2 linked regions of the Acidisarcina polymorpha genome follow. The protein of the gene in region 1 interacts with the protein of each later gene in a pairwise test. Links are inferred from orthologs where the notes say so. Each region holds a gene or a part of one and is shown in the gene's direction. Other genes may lie near its edges. The genes, in order: secA and ACPOL_RS01975.

Evidence for each region.
Region 2: the proteins of secA (region 1) and ACPOL_RS01975 interact in binary tests that used the Escherichia coli proteins (3 or more experiments, as listed by UniProt). The link is inferred for Acidisarcina polymorpha from one-to-one orthologs.

Annotation. Positions count from the first base shown.
Region 1 is NZ_CP030840.1:72,243-76,172, forward strand. The notes cover bases 289-3,899. They hold secA (preprotein translocase subunit SecA), read left to right. Parts: upstream 289-660; coding sequence 661-3,699; downstream 3,700-3,899. Other genes in these bases: ACPOL_RS00370 (hypothetical protein), read left to right, coding at 289-402; ACPOL_RS00380 (DUF4062 domain-containing protein), read right to left, coding at 3,755-3,899. Outside these bases: more of ACPOL_RS00370, read left to right, coding at 28-288; more of ACPOL_RS00380, read right to left, coding at 3,900-3,930. UniProt on the Escherichia coli protein: Required for protein export, interacts with the SecYEG preprotein conducting channel.
Region 2 is NZ_CP030840.1:443,816-447,003, reverse strand. The notes cover bases 252-3,120. They hold ACPOL_RS01975 (acyl-CoA thioesterase), read left to right. Parts: upstream 252-1,376; coding sequence 1,377-1,865; downstream 1,866-3,120. Other genes in these bases: ACPOL_RS01965 (response regulator), read right to left, coding at 2,858-3,120; ACPOL_RS01970 (hypothetical protein), read left to right, coding at 2,471-2,653; rseP (RIP metalloprotease RseP), read left to right, coding at 252-1,299. Outside these bases: more of rseP, read left to right, coding at 1-251; more of ACPOL_RS01965, read right to left, coding at 3,121-3,188.

The DNA of each region.
Region 1 (3,930 bases):
TATACTCGGTCAAAAGGGAAACACAACATGCACGACGTCATTGTTGTTGGAGTACCGCTGATCACGATCCTGGGTGGAATCTTCTTCAATAATCAGGCTTTAGTCCGTGTGGAGACGCGCCTGGACGGCCGATTGGACCGTCTCGAGAACAACTTCAAGGACGTTCGCGAAGAAATTAAGGTCGTAGGTAACGAAATTCAGGATGTACGCAGTGAACTTGGGGACGTGCGCAGTGAAATGAGGGATGTGCGTAACGAAATCAGGGACGTGCGCACCGAAATTAAGGATGTGCGCGGCGACCTCGCCAACCTCCGCAGTGAAATGCATCGCGAATTCGAGCAGTTCTATCGGACCCTCGGACAGCATGATGCCCGCCTCGATAACATCGAGAAGCAGAGTTAGAGCAGAAGTATTGTTGTTGGAATGTGAAGAACCGACCTCGGCGGCCCCTTTTCCTTCAGAAAAGGCCCCCCCAAAGCTGATTTGCAGTGCCTAACGCCATCTGTGCTTCTCATGAAATAATCGCATTTCCCGCCGCGTTCGCCACATCCCATCGCACTTCCCTCCCAGACTCGAATAAACTAAGAGAAGGTTGCGTCTCGCCGGCCTTCGCGCCGCAGGCAAACTCCCAGCCGAAACACGGCCCAAGGAAGTATCACAGTGATCGGAAATGTACTGACGAAAGTCTTCGGCACCAATAATGATCGGGTGGTCAAGCGACTGCTGCCTATGGTCGAGACCATCCGCGCTCTCGAGCCGGAGTTGCAAAGGCTCTCTGATGAAGAGCTTCGCGCCAAGACTCAGGAGTTCAAGAACCGCATCCGGGCGAAAGTTGAAGGGCTGACCGATGAGGAAGATATTGTCGCCGGGGAGAAGGCCGCGCTTGACGAGCTCCTGCCGGAGGCCTTCGCAGTAGTTCGCGAGGCTGGACGACGCATCCTCAACATGCGTCACTTCGACGTGCAATTGATCGGCGGCATGGTGCTTCACCAGGGCAAGATCGCCGAAATGCGGACCGGTGAAGGCAAGACCCTGGTCGCCACGCTCTCCTGCTATTTGAACGCTCTGGCCGGACACGGCGTTCACGTCGTGACGGTCAATGACTACCTGGCAAAGCGCGACGCCGAGTGGATGGGCAAGATCTACGAGTTCCTAGGCCTCACCGTCGGTGTCATCGTCCACGACCTGGACGACAGCCAGCGCCGCGCCGCTTATGCTTCCGACATCACCTACGGGACCAACAACGAGTTCGGCTTCGACTACCTTCGCGACAACATGAAGTTCGATATCTCTGACTGCGTACAGCGCGGCCATTACTACGCGATCGTCGACGAAGTCGACTCCATCCTTATTGACGAGGCCCGCACTCCGCTCATTATCAGCGGTCCCACCGATCAAACCACTGACAACTACGTGCGGGTGAACAAAATCATTCCCGAGCTGGAACTCGGCGAAGAGATCGAGCAGGGCGAAACCAAGATATTGACCGGCGACTACGTTGTCGATGAAAAACACCGCTCCATTACGGTCAGCGATGAGGGCTGGGAGAAAGTGGAGCGGCTGCTCGGCATCGGCAACATCGCCGACGTCGAGAACTGGAGCCTCAAGCATCATGTCGAGACAGCGATTAAGGCCCACTCGCTCTACCGGCGTGACGTCCAATACGTTGTCAAAGACGGCGAAGTCATCATCGTCGACGAATTCACCGGGCGTTTGATGGCCGGTCGCCGCTGGTCCGATGGCCTCCATCAGGCAGTCGAGGCGAAGGAGGGGGTCTCCATCCGTAAGGAAGACCAGACGCTCGCCACCATTACCTTTCAAAACTATTTCAGGCTGTATAAAAAGCTGGCTGGCATGACCGGCACCGCCGAAACGGAGGCCACCGAGTTCGACAAGATCTACAAGCTCGATATCGTCGTCATTCCGACCAACAAGCCGATGCGCCGTCTCGAAAACCCCGACGTCGTCTTCCGGACAGCCAAGGAAAAGTACTTCGCGGTCGCCGATGAGATCGAGAAATTACACGAAGCCAAGCAGCCGGTGCTCGTCGGGACGACTTCGATTGAAAAATCCGAGCTGCTCTCAAGCATCCTGCAGCGCAAAGGGGTGAAGCACGTCGTGCTCAATGCAAAGTTCCACGAGCGGGAAGCAGAAATCGTCGCCCAGGCGGGACAGCACGGGAAGGTCACCATCGCCACCAATATGGCCGGCCGAGGTACCGATATTCTGCTCGGCGGCAACGCTGAATTTGTCGCTAAACGCGACCTGGTCAAGAAAGGACTTGCCCGCGCCATCAGCGTTGCTGAAGGAGCAATCAACCCGACCGCGGCAAGCGGCATGTTCCGCTTCTACTACGAGGGCCAGGAGTTTGAAACCACCCAAGAGAATTGGGATAAAACTTACGCCATCCACGCCGCTGCTTCTGCCAAAGATCACGACGCTGTGATTGAAGCCGGCGGCTTGCACATCCTCGGCACCGAACGACACGAGAGCCGCCGGATAGATAACCAGCTTCGCGGCCGTGCCGGCCGGCAAGGCGATCCCGGCTCGTCTCGTTTCTATCTCTCGCTCGAAGACGACCTAATGCGCATCTTCGCCAAGGAGTGGGTCTCAACCCTGCTCCAACGGCTTGGGATGGAAGAAGGCGTACCCATCGAGTCGAAGATGATCTCCAGCCGCATTGAGGCCGCGCAAAAGGCAGTCGAGGCCCAGAACTTCGAGTCTCGCAAGCACCTTCTTGAGTATGACGACGTTATGAACAAGCAGCGCGAAGCGGTTTATGGTCTGCGCAACTCGCTGCTTAAAGGGCTCGATCAGAAGGAACTCATCGTCGAAGATTACGTTGCGAACCTGCTCAGCATTATGCTCGACGAGTTCGCTCCGGAGAAACTTCATCCCGATCAGTGGAACCTCAACGGCATCAAGGAGCGGCTCGCTACGCAGTTTGGCCTCAATCTCGAAGCCGAAGAGATCGACATCGCCCAGATGAATCGCCATGAACTCGGCGAGACGCTCTTCGAGAAACTGAAGGAACACTATGCCGCCAAGGAACAGATCATTGGTGAGCCGGCGATGCGCTATCACGAACGTATGATCATGCTGAGCGTCCTCGATGGTCTGTGGAAAGACCATCTGTTGTCGATGGACCACCTGAAGGAAGGCATCGGACTTCGCGGCTACGCCCAGCAGGATCCGCTCGTCGCCTACAAGCGCGAGTCGTTCGATATGTTCGAATCGATGATGAACCGCTTCCAGGAAGACACTGTACGCTTCCTCTTCCTGATGCAGATCATCGGACCCGACGGCCAGCCGGTGCAGATTGGCAACCGTCCCCGCCCGGTCATCAACGTACCCGCGCCGGCTGCGAGTTCTGCTTCCCGTCCGGCGCTCGAGCCGCAGGGCGGTGCAGTCGCTGTGGCCGAGAGACCGGTAGGCGCACAGCCAGTCCAGCCAGCCCGGTCGGCTGTTTCCTCTCCAGTGCCGATCCCCACTCGCCAGCCGTCGACCACCATTGACCAGATCGAGGCCGAGTTCCAACGCAAAAAGAAGCGCGAACTCGACCAGGCAAGAATGGCCGGAACCAACGGCAACGGCTCCGAAGTAGCCCAGCGCCGGACCGGGGAAAAGGTCGGGAGGAACGATCTCTGCCCTTGCGGATCGGGAAAGAAATACAAGAAGTGCCATGGGGCGGAAGCGTAGAAAGACGGACCTTAGAGCTAAGACAGGGATTTTAACTTCTCAACCTCTAGCCGATTCAGAAAACCGCGTCCTGCTCCGTTAGCGAGTAACGTTGCGGGTGGCCTATGGCGACTGTCGTGATTAGCCCCAGAATACACAATTCAGGGCAATTTCGTTGCTGCTCACCGGTCGATGCCGTCATTCCATTAAGGCCTAGCTGCAAACGAGAGCGCTCTAGAAAGTCCAGGAGTC
Region 2 (3,188 bases), 370 kb from region 1 along the record:
TTTGGTGTACGCGTCGAAGTCTTCTCGATCGGCTTTGGCAAGCGGCTATTCGGATTCCGGCGCGGCGACACCGACTACCGCATCAGCCTGGTTCCGCTAGGCGGCTATGTCAAGATGTCAGGCGAGACTGCCGGCGATGGAGTTCCGACTTCAACTTCCGGGGATGCTGCCGCCACCGCGCCTGATCCCGGCGATTTCTCGGCGCATCCACGTTGGCAGCGCATCCTGATCGGCTTGTCTGGTCCATTCTCGAATTTCGTACTGGCCTTTCTGCTGATGACTGGCTTGTACATGATGCACAACGAAGTGCCTACATTCTATTCGCAGGCCGTGGTTGTTGAGATGGTCGCTCCGAACTCACCGGCGTCTAAGGCCGGAATACTGCCCGGCGATCGCATCGTTCGCTTCGATGCCGAGCAGAATCCCACCTGGGAGCAGCTGGACATTCGCGCCGGACTGGACGCGAACACCACGGTTCCAGTGGCAGTCGAGCGCGATGGGAAGGTCATCCAGACCAGCATTACCGTCCAGAATACGGGAACGAGCGACGAGTTCGATTCGAAGACGCTCGGGTTGCTGCCGCAAGTGCAGGGGCATCCGCTGAAGGTGCAAGCGGTTGAGCCTTCCATGCCGGCAGCCAAGGCAGGGCTCAAAGCCGATGACGTGATTGCCTCGGTGGATGGGCATCGGTTTACGTATGTCGGGTCGATGCTTGCTTATCTTCAACAGACCGCCGGCAGGTCAGTCGACCTCTTGATCCAAAGGGGAAGTGAGACCTTGCATATCCCGGTGCAGCCGGCGCTTGCCGACGACGGTACCGGACACAACACCTACCGGCTGGGATTTTTGCCCGCGCCTCCGCCTTACACCGTCGAACAACTTTCGCTGCCCGAAGCAGCGCGGCGCTCCGCCAAGACCAATTTGCAGTATTCGGGGTTGATCGTAGAGGTGCTGCACAAGCTCTTTACCCGGCGCTCGGCAGTCCAGAACCTCAGCGGGCCGATCGGAATCGCGCGTCAGACGGGCGAGGCCATTTCCATGCCCGGCTGGCAGCCGATTATCGGCCTGATGGCCTTGATCAGCCTCAACCTTGGCATCTTCAATTTGCTGCCGATCCCGATCCTGGATGGCGGCATGATTGTTCTGCTCTTGATTGAGGGCATCCTGCGGCGCGATCTCAACCAGGAATTTAAAGAGCGCGTCTACCAGGTTGCCTTTGTCGTGCTGATTCTTTTTGCTGCATTTGTCATGTTCAACGATGTCACCAAGTTGCCTATCTTCTCGAAGCTGAAGCCTTAAGGTCTTTATGCCCGGCGCCCTGTGGCGCCCGGGCATGAATCTTCTTTCTGCACAAAATTCTCCGTCCCGAGTTCAACATGACCGATGGAACTGCGCCTTTCCGCACTACTGTCCGCGTCCGTTATGCGGAGACTGACCAGATGGGGGTCGTTTATTACGCCAATTACCTGGTCTGGTTTGAAATTGGCCGGGTCGAATTTCTTCGCCAGCTCGGCTTCGACTACAAGCAAATGGAGGTTGCGGACGACTGCATGCTCCCGGTGGTCGAGGCGATCTGTCGATACAAGGCCCCCGCTCAATATGACGACCTCATCGTCATCGAAACCAGAGTGACGGCGATGCGGACCTCGATGCTTAAATTTTCCTACGAAGTCTATCGCGCGGAGACGATTGACGGAACTCCAGTCGCGGGGAAACTGCTGGCCTCCGGCGAAACCTCGCACGTCATTGTCGGGTACGGCATGCAGAAGACGGTCTTGCCGGAGAAGTACGCGAGCGTGATTCGGGCGACGCTGGGTCCGTTAGTCGACGAAGAGAATCTTCCCACCATCCCAGGAGTGGATTGAAGATTCATCCGTGAGATGTTTCGACTGGTACTGAAGTGATCCTCCCTCACGACCGCAGGTGTCCATACTGATGCTAACGATCTGGGCTAAGTGGTCATCCTCGCCGAGGTAAATGGAACCCTAAGTCGGTAGTACTTCTAGCCCTTACCTGGGTAACTCTAATGGAAACGTAGGTAATTGCTAAGTTACTTTAAGGTTAATGGCTGGGCATCAGAATACCTCAGGATCAGCCTTAGATCCGATAGACTTTGCTGGAAGGTAACAGGGAGAAGGTTACATTTGGGTGCCGCTACCCTGCGGGTAGCGGCACTCTACGTCTTCCAATTGGGACTCCGGCGCCCCGTAGGATCCAATACTCAATGGACTAACTTTACGATCGAACCGCCTAGGTCTCAAGGCGCTGAAAGTATGTAGTTAGATGAGTAAGTCAACCCTACTGGGAATAGTTCGCGTAAAGATAAATACATTCTTCTCTATGCAGAGACTTTTGCATTGCCTATAAGAGACGCAAGAGAAACGGACTTGGCCTCTTATCAAGTTTAGGGGCCTATCTTTCTCCTTAGCGAGCGCGAGTTGCGTCCCGGGAACGAAATGAGGAGTTTCGAATGCAATACAGATCCATGCACCTCGTCGGTATGGAAACCCGAGCTCAGCTCGAAGCGATCGATAAGGTCGGCAATGGGGTGGTGGTTGCCTTTGATGACGGTCAGACTGCTTTTTTTTCTGCCGCTCTGCTCCATTCCATGTTGTCGCAGGCCAAGCCTATCAAGAAGTGCAGCGAGGACTAGCCGGGAGCCGCAGCCAGTTAGTTCTTGTGCTCTTGCGCGTGGTTCCTCAATCTTGACTTCTTGTCCTGAACCGCTTTAGCTCAGCCTGGGCATTTAGGCAACTTACGGCCATAGGCTGCCAGAACAAGCTCCTGTGAGCAGGAGTGAGGGGTGGATAAGAACGTCGACAGTCCTAAAGGCCCGAAGCCATCCGTGGCAGGTAAGCTACCACTGCTTTACCGAGCCTTCGAGACTCGCGGGAGAATAGAGCGGAGCCGAGGCGCTGCTCCTGCGAGAGGCTTTCGGAGACTCCGAGTTTGCCATCGCATGAACCATCTGCAACAGCGGTCCGAGACCCGTTCCTTTCCGGTAAAACGCGTCAGCAGCGACACCGTCCGGAAGGGCGTCATCGAAATAGGAGCCGCCGCTCATGGCGATGACCTGAATGGATGGAAACCGGCGTCGAATCACCGAAAGGAGTTCAGGTCCCGGGATGTCGGGCATGTTCAAGTCGGAGATCAAAATTCCTGGCACTGCCGAATGGATCTCAGCAAGA